DNA from 2 places in the Thiomicrorhabdus sediminis genome. Region 2 is predicted to be linked to the other one. Evidence: riboswitches for the same ligand, from Rfam matches in the RefSeq annotation. Region 2 holds a riboswitch; the other holds the start of a gene.
The links. Region 2 has a riboswitch for thiamine pyrophosphate ahead of thiC (phosphomethylpyrimidine synthase ThiC). Riboswitches for the same ligand answer to the same signal wherever they lie in the genome.
Positions count from the first base shown of each region.

Region 1: linked by a shared signal. The riboswitch ahead of FE785_RS07920 (TonB-dependent receptor) and the one ahead of thiC (phosphomethylpyrimidine synthase ThiC) in region 2 are both predicted to bind thiamine pyrophosphate.

Region 1 is NZ_CP040602.1:1,734,387-1,741,235, forward strand. It holds gene thrS (threonine--tRNA ligase) at 1-552, opposite strand, end outside; gene FE785_RS07915 (HDOD domain-containing protein) at 802-1,677, opposite strand; TPP riboswitch at 1,875-1,981, shown strand; gene FE785_RS07920 (TonB-dependent receptor) at 2,138-4,180, shown strand; gene FE785_RS07925 (YkoF family thiamine/hydroxymethylpyrimidine-binding protein) at 4,274-4,543, shown strand; gene pnuC (nicotinamide riboside transporter PnuC) at 4,530-5,204, shown strand; gene FE785_RS07935 (phosphotransferase) at 5,250-6,197, opposite strand; gene FE785_RS07940 (protein-L-isoaspartate O-methyltransferase family protein) at 6,443-6,849, shown strand, end outside.
Region 2 is NZ_CP040602.1:1,977,493-1,984,341, reverse strand. It holds gene thiE (thiamine phosphate synthase) at 1-1,021, opposite strand, end outside; gene FE785_RS09010 (thiazole synthase) at 1,036-1,833, opposite strand; gene thiS (sulfur carrier protein ThiS) at 1,835-2,038, opposite strand; gene thiO (glycine oxidase ThiO) at 2,035-3,132, opposite strand; gene thiC (phosphomethylpyrimidine synthase ThiC) at 3,143-5,092, opposite strand; TPP riboswitch at 5,261-5,364, opposite strand; gene FE785_RS08990 (antibiotic biosynthesis monooxygenase family protein) at 5,447-5,749, opposite strand; gene FE785_RS08985 (hypothetical protein) at 5,877-6,095, opposite strand; gene FE785_RS08980 (lytic murein transglycosylase) at 6,131-6,849, opposite strand, start outside.

The sequences.
Region 1 (6,849 bases), 240 kb from region 2:
AGGGCCGACACACATATCGACATATTCTTCGTGGAAATAGAAACCGAATTCGCTCTCATCCGGCAGATCACGGATCAATTCCAACTTGTACTCTTCACCACGCTCTTCAAAAGTTTTAATCGCTTCATCACGCGGCAGCATCTTCTTGATGACGGGATACTTGGTTTTCGCCAGCTCTTTCATGCGCTTTTCGATTTTCTTCAAATCGTCCGGCGTAATCTTGTACTCCATATCGATGTCATAGTAAAAACCGTTATCGATAACCGGGCCGATCGCCATCTTCACATCAGGATACAACTGCTTTAACGCATGCCCCAACAAGTGGGCGCAAGAATGACGCATGATATGCACGCCATCTTCATCTTTCATAGTGACGATTTCTAACGACGCATCTTCAGAGATCAAATCGCAAGCATCCTTTAACTGGCCGTTAACACGGCCGGCAACCGTTGCCTTGGCTAGACCCGTACCAATACTTTCCGCCACTTGCATGACTGAAACTGCTTCATCGAATTGTCTGGTAGACCCGTCTGGTAAAGTAATGATTGGCATTGATTTAATCTCTTCTTTAAAAAATGCGTCGTTCAAAAAGTAAGCCCGATATTCTAGCATTTATTACGCTGCCCTAGCCAGACTTTATACGCTTTTTTTTAGGCTTTTTCGTGGCCAATACAAATCCGTTGACCCCATGTCGGTTTTATGCTCGAACCGATAAACAAAAACCCTTGGCAGCAGAACTGCACAAGGGTTCCAGATAAACATTAACCTAATGTTTTACAAATAAATAAATAAATAAAAATATCACATACCCATCTTTTCAGCTTCTTCCAAAGCGCCATGCAGAACTTCGTCGTAGGCCTCCAATTCCAAACCAAAATACTGCAAAGCATTCAACAACGCTTCAGACGGCGCTTCTCTATCGGCATCATTCAGATCGGCAATACCGTTTTCAAAACCTAAACGAAACGCTCCCTGCTCGGCCAAAAAGGTTAGATAAGCAAACGCTTTGTATTGGTCGTCCGCCTTATCTGGCGTATGATGAAAAGCCACCCCCATAATGATTTCCTTGGGAAACTTCCACTGCTGTAAAAGACGCGCACTCATCAACGCATGATAAGTACCAAACACCTTATTTTCCGCGTGTGACAAACGGGCAATATCATAATCGGTCAGTTTAATAACCTCTAAATACTTTTCCCGACTTTCCACCGCCAACAGATAGATACCGATATCGCGCATCAAACCACATAAAAACGCTTCACCCGGACTGACATGCAACGCACGCCCCAAAGCCTGCCCGACAACGGCCGCAAGCATGGCGTGCTTCATAAAATGCTTTTCACTGAACGGCGGTTTGGTTTTAAACGATGATTTATAGTTAATCGCATGGGCCATCACACGAACATCTTTAATACCGATCCGGACAATCGCTTCTGATAAATCCGAAATTGGCATGCCCGTTGTGTATTTTGCGCTATTGACGACACCAATCAAACCCGCAGCCAAACGCGGGTCTTGTGCAATCAACTGAACCAAATCACCTATTTGAACGGTTTCATCGGTTGCCAGTGTCCGCTCCAGCTTAACCAGAGCATCGGGAAAATGCGGAAGGTCATCCAATGCCTTCAAACGATCCATAATCGTTTTACTTACATTGGGTTTGGCCGCTTCACTCATTCATAAACCTCATTTAGTCATTCTCTAAACGCCCAAACGACTTGGGCTTGGCATCTCATTGAAGAGATTAAAAATTTAATGATTTCAATTTTAACCAAATTTGCGCTACAATCCGCACGAATTTAAAAAAAATGCCAAATTTCATGGCACTTTTTTCGAAACCAACACGGTTTTGTACTCTAACTTAAGTACAATATTTTGACAGCCAGGGGCGGCAATTTGCCTGAGATCTCAATGTAAAAGAGAGCACCCTTCGAACCTGATCCAGTTAATACTGGCGTAGGGACGGCGTGATACAAGTAGTCGCTTTTGCCATAACAATTAACCCTATTATGCTTGACAGCAATACCGGTTAACGACCATTCAATATGGCCTTCCACAACTAACAGAACAAAAACCTCTGTTACCGCACTACCCACGCTTTCCTATTGCAGTCCGGCTTAGCATTAAAGGAAGCGATATGAACAGCAAACTGAACCCAATTACGATTGCCTTGCTTGGCGTAGTGTATAGCGCACAAAGCTTCGCAGAAACCAGCCTAAACGATATCACCATTGGCGCAGACTTATTTGAAAGTACTCAACAAGACATGCCTGCCAGTGTCGAAGTCCTGACTCAGGATGAACTGCAAGACCAAGGTGCCAACCACTTTGACGATGTTTTACTAAAGACCCCAAATGTAAACTTTTCTGGGCAAAGCTCACGTGCTCGTCATATACAAATTCGCGGCATGGGTGAACGAGATGAATATACCGGCGCACCGAACTCAAGCGTCGGTTTCGCCGTAGATGATATCGACTTTTCCGGAATCGGCATGACTGGAAATGTATTTGACACCAAACAAGTTGAGGTTTTACGCGGCCCGCAAAACACGCGTTATGGACAAAGTGCGATTGGCGGTCTGATTAATATCCAGACTAATGACCCGACGCCATATCGTGAGAGCATGATTGAAGCCAGCGCGGGTGATGATAGCCTGCGTGAATTCGGCTTAATGACCAGCGGCCCAATTAACAATGAAAAGGATGCGGCCCAATACCGTTTTGTTATGTTTAAGCATCAAAGCGACGGCTTCCGCCACAATGAAACTTTAGGTCGCAGCGACACTAACGGTCGAGATGAACTGACATTACGCGGTAAACTGCGCTTATTCCCAAACCAGCATACAACGGTCGATATCACCGCTTTGCATGCTGATTTAAACAATGGTTATGATGCCTGGGCACGTGATAACAGCTTTACCACGCTTACTAACCAACCAGGTGAAGACGACCAACTATCCAATGCCGCCTCTGTCAAAGTGGTTTCAACAGCTAACCCAAATTTTGTGCTGACCAGCAAAACCGCTATAGCCGGTTCTACAATGCGTTATAGCTATGATGAAGACTGGACTGCAGCATTAAGCGGCACCTACCTGAACGATAAAACACGTCAAACTTACAGCCAAGAACTGCGCTTCAGCTCAACCGAAACTTCTAAGATCGGCGGAAATACTGATTGGCTGGCAGGGCTTTATGCCTCAAAACTTGATGAAAAGAACCAAACAGAATATTGGGGAAGTTCATCAACTGATTTTTCTATCACCAAACTTTCCGGTTTTGGTCAACTTGATGTGGCTATCAACGATAAAACGACTGTCAGCACCAGCTTGCGAGTTGAAAACAACAACAACGCCTTTAGCAACAGTAATGGTGAATACTACGCGCCAAATGAAACGCTTTGGGGTGCAAGCCTAAGTTACAGCCACCGTTATAATGATAAATATAGCGCTTACACTAGCGTGACTCGTGGTTTTAAAGCCGGTGGTTTCAACCCAGGTCAGCCAAGCGGTACGCCAAGCCAATACTTGAGTTATGATGCAGAAACACTGATTAACTATGAAATCGGTTTAAAATCGCACTTCGCTGCTATCGGCTTAAACAGCAATATCACTGCATTCTATATGGATCGTCATAATCCGCAGATTGACGGTTATACCTATGATCCTAACTCCGGAACTAATTGGGTGTTCTATACCGAAAACTTTGACAGCGCATCCAGCTACGGAATTGAAGCCGACTTTAACTGGCAGGTAAGCGAACGCTTCACAACTTTCGGTTCAATGGGCTTGATGCAAACCGATGTCAACGGCACCCCATTAAACAGCGGATTTAGCATCAGTAATCGAGCATTGCCACATAGCCCGAATTATCAAATCAATTTAGGTGCTAAATATCGCAGCAGCCAAGGCTTCTACGCTCAGGCCGACATCACCGCTGTAGACAAGTTCTATTTTGACACCACACACAACGATCAATCTAATGCCTATAAAGTCGTTAATGCACGCATTGGTTATGAAGCAAATGATTATGAAGTTTATCTATGGGCGAAAAACCTGACGGATGAACGTTATGCAACACGTGGTTTCTATTTTGACTTTAACGCACCTTATACCAATCCATCAGAATATGAACGTTTAGGCGACCCTCGACAAATCGGCCTGACTGCGCGAGTATATTTCTAATTGAAGGCATCGGGGCTTTGATTGAAACCCCGCTCTTATAACTTATGCCACACTTTGCATTATTAAGATGTGGCAAACGACAAGGAATACATTATGAAAGTCTCTGTTGATATCAGTATGTATCCGTTGATTGACGACTATTGTCAGCCGATTATCGACTTTATTGATCGTTTCGAACAAAACCCTGCGGTCAATGTGCAGCGCAACAGTCTTTCCACTCATATTTACGGCGATTACAGCGATGTAATGGGCGCCTTGAACAGTGAAATATTAGCGGTAATCGAACAGGTTCCACAGACGGTGTTTGTGATTAAACTGGTCGGTAAAGATCGAGAAAAGGCGGTAATCAATGCTTGCGAATGAAACAAACCTGCTAACCGCCGTTATCGATGCTTTTATGGCGCAATCCGGCTGGGAATGGATTGCCGCGGCCTTGGGGACACTTTATGTGATTCTGGCGGCTCGTCAATCTGTCTGGTGCTGGCCGGCGGCTTTTATCAGTACGCTGATTTATACCATGCTGTTTTGGGAAGGCCAACTGCCGATGCAGGCGATTCTGAATTTTTATTATATGGCGATGGCAGTATACGGCTATCTGCTCTGGAAACAGGTTATCCGCATCAATAAGCAAAAAGATAAAGAAGAGTTACCGGTAACCACCCGTTCATGGCGCTTTCACGCCAGCTACATTACCAGTGGTCTGGCAATCAGCTTGGCGATCGGTTACTACCTTGAAAGCTTAGGCACCAACCTACCTTATCTGGATGCGGTCGTCACGGTATTCTCGGTAATGACCACGGTGCTAATGGCTCGCAAAGTGCTGGAAAACTGGCTCTATTGGATTGTTATCGACTCTTTGGCGATTGCGCTCTACTGGCAGAGTGGTTTCTATGTGACGATTGCCATGTTCACGGTTTACCTGGTATTGGCGGTATACGGTTACAGAAGCTGGCTTGCCGCGAACAATATCGAAACACTGAATGGAGATAACGATAGCGACAACCGCTCAACGGCTAACGCCTAAACTCAAGCAGTAACCGCATATAAATGACGAGTTAACACAGCAAAACTAGTCAAAAAAGTGCGGTTGCTGCATCCATCTCTGGTAATCCTCTTCACCCAGCACATTCATCAAATACAACACCGTACGATAAACCTGCCTGACATTTTTCAATGCTGGAACCGCCATATCCGATTTGGCGCTATAGACACTGATAAAACGCTCCAACTCGATTTTATCGAGCAAATACTCAAGAATGACGAAATCGAATTCAACCGGTGCGGCGACAAACGCATCCAAATCGTAAATACCGCTCAAACTGCCGTTATCCACCGCCAATTGATCCCAACGCAAATCCATCATCAACGGCACGACACGCTCGATAGCAATACTATCAAGCTGCTCAATCAAAGCCTGCTGGGTATCGATATCGATTGACTCGACATCCATCACATAAAACAGCTTCATTAATCTCATGCGCCAGTTCTGCTCACTAAACAGGGCAAGCGATCCAGCCGTTTCCTGCTGCAAACGCCCTACCTGAGCAAATTCATTTTGATGCAATAAGGCCAATAATTCGGCCAACTGTTCAATCATGAAAACATTTTTATTCTCAGCCACCTGCCCACCTAACTCGGCAAACAAGGCAAAAGCGTAGGCCTCATTTTCGGCGGTTTGGTGACAATGCGGAACCTCGATAGCGCTGGTTGCGGTAAATTCTTTAAGCAATTGTGAAAGCTCATCACTGCCGACAATCGCATCCGCCAGATGCTGTTCGAACAGATGCCCCATCACCTGCCAAAAAGGAGACGGCGACTCTTGTTTGGCGACACGCTTGATAAACAGTCGCTGGTCCGTTGGCGTATGCAGCACCGGCCAGATATCACAACTGCTATCGGCAAAACGCGGCACCAACTTTGGTTCGAGCTGCAGCTCGTCCAGTAACGGCCAATGCTCTGCTGAAATACCGATTTCACTGGTAACAGACGCTATCGTGTGTCTATCCGACTTAGACAAAATCACTCCTAATCACGGTTAAGGCATTTATAAAATTCATCTATTCAGTTATAATCAATCGGTTTGAGTTTTATGTTTGCCGCAAATTTCACTATGAAATTGAGCTTGGCAGTTTGTCAAACAACACTAGAGATTTTCAAGAGGCGTGAGCACATCGAATGATATCGATCCGCCCCTTTGATTTAGGTTATCGACTCAACCTTAGTCAGACCAATGATAAGAACATAACGAAAAGGATTATAACAATGAATTTAGATCAAGCGCGCTTTTACATGGTAGAACAGCAAATTCGCCCTTGGGACGTCTTAGACCCTAAAGTGCTAGATCTATTTATGGATATTCCTCGCCACGAGTTCGTCCAGCCGGGTCAAGAATCTTTGGCCTATATGGACATTGAACTGCCAATCGGTGAAAACCAGACCATGATGGCACCGAAAATCGAAGCCAAGATTCTCCAGGCTATCGACATCGCCGAAGATGAAAGCGTCCTGGAAATCGGTACCGGTTCAGGTTATCTGACCGCATTAATGGCGGCTCAGGCGAAATCGGTAGACACCGTGGAAATCAACCCGACCCTATCCGAACAAGCGCAAGCACGTTTGAAGAACTTCACGAATATCGATTTCCAAATCGGTGATGCCAGCCAAGCCTG
Region 2 (6,849 bases):
ATAGTTGCACCGCTTGTTTTATAGCCTGTTTCAGTTCAGCGGTAGTTTTATTTTTCAGCCTCAATTGAATGATTTTAATACCCAAAGGCATGAGTTTTTCCAACCATGCAACTGAATCGACAACCGGATAAAGCCCAAGATATTGATGCTCTAATCTGGCAAATGCGGGCAGGTTCTCGGCTTTGGGGTTTATTACCCTGGGATAAAAGGTTTTTTCCACCGGCCAACTCGGTTGGATCAGCGAACCATAATAGTCGCTATTGTCTGGACACAAACTAAACGCTTTGTTGATAAATGCTTGTGCGTGAATAAAGGCATCCCTTAGCAGATAGCCTTGCGCCAGAAAACAGGCCAGAGCGGTGGACAACGTGCAACCGCTACCATGACCATAAGCGGTTTGTGCCTTTGTCGATTGCAGTTGCAGATGCTGCTCGGCAAAAAAACAGTGGTCGATAACCACATCTGTATCGTCACCATGGCCGCCGCTTATGATTAGGGCTTGAGCACCAAACTGTTGTAAAGATTGCCAGCAGCGCTCTGGGTCTTTCTGGTGAGTTTCGCTGAGATATTGAGCTTCAGACCAGTTAGGGGTGATTAAATCAACCAGCGTCATAAGCTGCTGCAGCAAAGAAATATCCAGCGCTTCCTGACTTAGATCGCCGCCAACCGAGGCTTTGATAACCGGGTCCAAGACAATAATCGGTTTATTCGATGGAGCAAATTGTCGCAGGCGACCAATCAGCCATCGTAACTGTCGGTTATCGGCAAGCATTCCGATTTTGATTGCGGCCGGTGTTTTATCGCTGAGCAAAGCATCGAACTGTTGCTCTAAAGTATCGACCTCTACAGGGTTAATGCTGAATAGCTGCATAGAGTTTTGCACGGTATTGGCGGTGATCAGGCTGCAAACCTCCATACCCAGTATATGTGCTGTTTTGATATCGGCTTGAATACCTGCGCCACCACTACAGTCGGAGCCGGCAATCGTCCATAACACCGGACGAGGAGAAAACGGATTCATAATGTGCAATTCTTTTAATAATTCACTTGATGCCAAAAAGGCTGATCGAGTGTTGGTGTACTGGGATTGGCTTGATGTTGTTCTGTCATCAGCCCTGCTTGATATGCGAGGCGTCCGGCTTGAATGCTTTGCGCAAATGCCTGAGCCATCATTACCGGGTTATGTGACTTGGCCACCGCGGTATTTAATAAAATGGCATCCACACCCATTTCCATTGCCTGAAGAGCGTGGGAAGGTTTGCCTATGCCGGAATCAACAATCAGGGTAACCTCCGGAAAACGATCGCGAATGGCTTGTAAGGCATAAGGGTTTAATAACCCTTTGCCTGTGCCGATGGGCGAGCCCCAAGGCATAATCACTTTACATCCCAGCTCAACCAGATGACGTGCAATGACCAAGTCATCGGTACAGTAAGGCAATACCTTAAAGCCATCCTTAAGCAAGGCTTCAGTGGTTTTGACCAACTCGATAGGGTCAGGTTGCAGGTTGTAGTCATCACCGACGAGCTCAAGTTTAATCCAGTCTGTCTGAAACAGTTCTCGACTCATTTGTGCCATATTGATCGCTTCCTGAGAGGAGTGACAACCGGCGGTATTGGGCAGCAAATGAAGGCCGAGAGATTGGATCATCTGCCAGAAATCGCTGCCGCCATTGGCTTGAGGGTTCTGTCGGCTAAGGGATAAGGTCACCACTTGCGAGTTGGAGGCTTGAATCGAATCGCGCATGATTTGCGGAGATGGATATAAAGCACTGCCGATAAGCAGACGGCTATCAAGTTCCGTCCCGTAGATATTGAGTTTGCAATCTGTCACCTCAACCTCCCTGAATCGCGCTAATGATTTCAATGCGATCATGGTTGTCGATAGCAGTGGTTTGATGTTCAGATGCGGGAATAAACTTATTATTCAGTAGCAGCGCAAACGGCATGGTTGCGCCGAAAGCCTGGGCGGCATCCGCTAAGGAACTTTGTTCGGCAAGTTCAAATTCTTGCTCGTTAATCAATATTTGTATAGTCATAACTTTGTTATTAATCCGGGATAAGAGGGCACCTTGTCGATATTGTCATTGATCAGAGCGCAGCACTGTTCCACCATGGCAGGAGAAAGCAGGTAACCGTGACGAAATAAGCCGTTGAGCTGGATGACATGGTCGTTAATCCAAATTTGCGGTTCATTGTCCTGTAATGCAGGGCGTAAACCTGAGGATATTTCGACGATTTCCGCTTCGCCAAATCCGCTATGCACACTAAAGCATGCCGAGAGCAGTTCCAATGCAGAACGCACCGTGGGTTGACGATTGTCTTCCGATTCGATTTGCGTCGCGCCGACAACAAAATGATGGTTCTGTTTCGGGGCGATATAAATCGGATAGCGCGGATGCATCAGCCGTATTGGCCGTTGCAGATTGACCTGGGGCGCATACAGGCGTAACACTTCGCCGCGAACACCTCGCAATTGACTGGAAGGTGCTATTTGCGTTTTGGCGCCCAAGCCACGGCAATCGATGATCTTATCGAACATCAGACCGATCTTTTCAAAACCAAAATATTTGTCGTTAATCCATATCTGGTTATTTTGCAGGCTGACTTGGGTATCGGTATGCCATTTGATGTCTCTTGAGATTAAGGTGTCTCGTAACGCATGCAATAATTGACGGTTATCCAGCTGGCCTTCATCGGGTAGATACATCATGTGTTGAAAGGCTCTGGGTTGTTGGGCCAATTCGGGTTCCAACTCACTCAAACGAGTTTTATCGATCAGGCTGTAATCTTGGTTTATTTGGCCTTTTAACTGTTGTTGGAAATTTGCAAAACTAGCCCCATCCTGGGCAAAAGCCAATACCAATGAACCCGATTTTTGGAAAAAAATCGGTTCATTGAGTTGTTTAAGCAAATCGGGCCAGAGCTCTAAGCTGCGCTGTCCCATTTGCATAATGGCGTTTGAAGCTTCGGCGGATTCCGCAATCGGAGCCAACATTGCCGCCGCTTGATAAGCGGCGCTTTGCTGGGCAGTGCCATCATCCTTATCATACAGGGTGATGTCATGATCCTGGCTGAGTTGTAAAGCGAGCAAACGGCCGAGTAAACCGGCGCCTAAAATCGCTATGCGCATAGTGGTTTCCTCAAGCCTCTTTCTGGTAGATTTCACTACCGGCTTGAATGAACTCTTTGGACTTCTCTTTCATGCCCTGTTTGATTTCATCCAAAGTGATTTCGCTGATTTGTGCGTTGTTCTCCTGTGCCGCAGCATAGTCGCGTACCTCTTGGGAGATTTTCATCGAGCAGAATTTAGGTCCGCACATGGAGCAGAAGTGTGCGACCTTACCGGATTCTTGCGGGATGGTGTCATCATGATACTCACGCGCACGCTCCGGATCTAAACCTAGATTAAACTGATCAACCCAACGGAATTCAAAACGCGCTTTGGATAGGGCATTATCACGAATCTGCGCACCAGGATGGCCTTTTGCTAAATCACCGGCATGGGCGGCAATCTTGTATGCCATCAGACCTTCTTTCACATCGTCCTTATTTGGTAAGCCCAGATGCTCTTTCGGCGTCACATAGCAAAGCATGGCACAGCCGTACCAACCGATATTGGCGGCACCGATACCGGAAGTGATATGGTCATAACCCGGTGCGATATCCGTGGTCAAAGGTCCTAAGGTATAAAACGGCGCTTCGTCACACTCTTTTAATTGCTTATCGACGTTTTCCTTAATCATATGCAGAGGAATATGTCCCGGGCCTTCGATAATTACTTGAACATCATGTTTCCAAGCGATTTTAGTCAGTTCGCCAAGGGTTTCCAATTCGGCAAATTGCGCTTCGTCATTGGCATCGGCAATTGAACCAGGTCGCAGACCATCACCTAGAGAAAAGCTGACATCATAGGCTTTCATAATCTCGCAGATGTCTTCGAAATGAGTGTAGAGGAAGTTTTCTTGATGATGTGCCAGACACCATTTCGCCATAATCGAGCCACCACGCGAAACAATACCGGTGACACGTTTGGCCGTCATAGGAACATAACGCAACAATACGCCGGCATGGATAGTGAAATAATCGACACCTTGTTCAGCCTGTTCGATCAGCGTATCGCGGAAGATTTCCCAAGTCAGGTCTTCAGCGATTCCGTTAACCTTTTCCAGTGCCTGGTAGATGGGTACCGTGCCAATCGGCACTGGTGAGTTGCGCATGATCCATTCACGAGTTTCATGAATGTGACGTCCGGTGGACAGGTCCATTACCGTATCGGCACCCCATTTGGTCGCCCAAACCAGCTTTTCTACTTCTTCGGCAATTGAAGAACCGACCGAAGAGTTACCGATATTGGCATTGACCTTAATCAAGAAGTTGCGTCCGATAATCATCGGTTCCGATTCGGGGTGGTTGATATTACAAGGAATCACCGCTCGACCACGTGCGACTTCATCGCGGACAAACTCAGGTGTAATATCCTGTGGAATGCTGGCTCCAAATGATTCGCCTTGATGTTGCTGGCTAATCATCTCATCACGCACCTCAGCACGTTTCATATTCTCACGAATCGCAATATATTCCATTTCCGGCGTGATAATACCTTGGCGAGCGTAGTGCATTTGAGTGACGTTTTTACCGGCTTTAGCGCGGCGTACCGTCGGTAGGGCATCAAAACGGATGGTATCCAGTTTTTCATTGGATAGACGTTGTTGGGTGAATTCAGAACTGGCAGAATCCAGTGTCTCGGTATCATCACGATCAATAATCCAGTCAGCGCGCAGCTTAGGCAAACCTTGATAAATATCGATGTCAATATTGTTATCGGTATAAGGGCCGGAGGTATCGTAAACGCAGACAGGCTCGTTTGTTTCGGTAACCGGATTATCTTCGGGGCCGGAAACGTAGGTGTCGCTTAAGCTGATTTCACGCATCCCAACTTTGATTGGGTGAATTTTGCCTTCAACGTAGACTTTTTTAGAATTGGGGAAAGATTGTCCGGAGACATTTTGAATAAATGCTTCGGCTTCCGCTCGACGCTGACGACGACTTTTAGTTGTATTGGGTTGAATGATTTGTGTGGTTTGATTCATCGCTTTGCCTTTTCATTTAGATGAAGGCGAAGCGCTTTAGACTATTAAGTAGAACAGAACATAAACAGATGCTGAGCGAAATAATATGGCATCAACTCTGTATTAGCCCAAGTCCGGAGACGAATGATTGTGTCTCGGAAGAGTCGAACACTCCGGGTAGGAATATCGATGGCGTTTCAGATTGTTCCCTTCGCTGGTACTAACCAGATCAGGTTCTACGGATCCCGCTTAATGCGATCTCAGCCTAGTCTTAGGCACTCCGACAATTAAAATTAAGAGGCGTCAGTATAACGATTAAATTTCTTTTTGCAAAATAGAAAATCGAAATCTTGATGCGAAAATCAATCCTGGTGCTTATTTTTTGACTTGGCTAACCGGACCTAGCCAGGCATCCGGTGGGGCGGCTAAAAAAGGTTTGAGTTTACCCAAGGCGATTTGATAAAGGCCGCCTTCATCTTCGTAAATGGCTTTGGCATCTGCCTCAGTTTGCCAAACACTTAGGGTCGCTATACGACTGTTGGCCGCATCGACAAGTAAAAAGTTTTCGATAAAACCGGGATAGTTCGCCGCTACCGGCATGATTTGTTCTTTTAGAACTGCAGCGGCGTCTTCAATCTTGCCATTTTCAATGTGGACACGGACGTTCATTGCATGCATCGATAACTCCTTTGATAAGCCATGTTTGGCCAATCAGTTGACAGGAAATTCTGTTTGAAAGTCTTTAGGAGATAGATTTTTAGCGGATTTGTTTCAGCAAATAATCGCTAAGAGGAAGCTTAGACTATTAAGAGTTTTTGGAATCAAGGCGCTGTTGATGCAAAGAATGTTGCAGTTGCATGGTTAATTTGGCCAAACGGCTTTGGGTTTTCCAGAATTGATAGGCGGAAAGCTCGATTTCGGAAAACGGTTGATGTTGTTGCTTGGGATTTATTGCATGCAGCATAGATTGCAACGCCTTATCAGGCGCATTTTGAGGGCAATCATGTGTGATGGAGTCAGTCATAAAAGTACCTTAAGCAACTTTTTACCGGATTTTAATCAAGCTTCTTCTAGATTAACGGCCGACTTGTCGGCTTGACGCAATATTTTTAGCATGGCCTCATTCACATAACCATCTGCCGGAATCTTATTCTTCACCTGAAATTCGCGCAAGGCCTGACGGGTTCTCTTGCCGATTACGCCGTCCGGCTTACCGGTTTGATAGCCCAGATTATTAAGGCGAATCTGCACTTCTTTGACCAGTTTAGTACTTAGCGGTTCATCATCCGCCGGACGCTGCTTGGTGAGCGGCGCTCTGCCAATGATCCGGTCAGCCAAATGGCCGACCGCAAGCGCGTATTTATCGGCATTATTCCAGCGTTTTATGACGCGGAAATTGTCAAAGACTAAAAAGGCCGGGCCTTGGTAATCGGTGGCCAGTAGCAATTTGGCTTGCATCTCTTCAATCGGCAAGGGGCGGCCATCGGCTAATTTTAAGCCGAGTTTTTGCCATTCCGCTAAACTGCGTTGGGTTTTATTATCGGCCAATGCGTAGTCGAAATCTTTCGGTAGCGCGACTTCACGTCCCCAGTTTTCGACTCTTTGCCAGCCTAATTGGGAAAGAAAGTTTCCGGCTGAATAAAACACATCCGGCAGGCTATTCCATAGATCGATTTTGCCGTCGCCGTCACCGTCTACCGCATAGTGAATATAGTTTGATGGCATAAACTGGCATTGCCCCATCGCGCCTGCCCATGAACCTTTCATCTGCCTGAGGC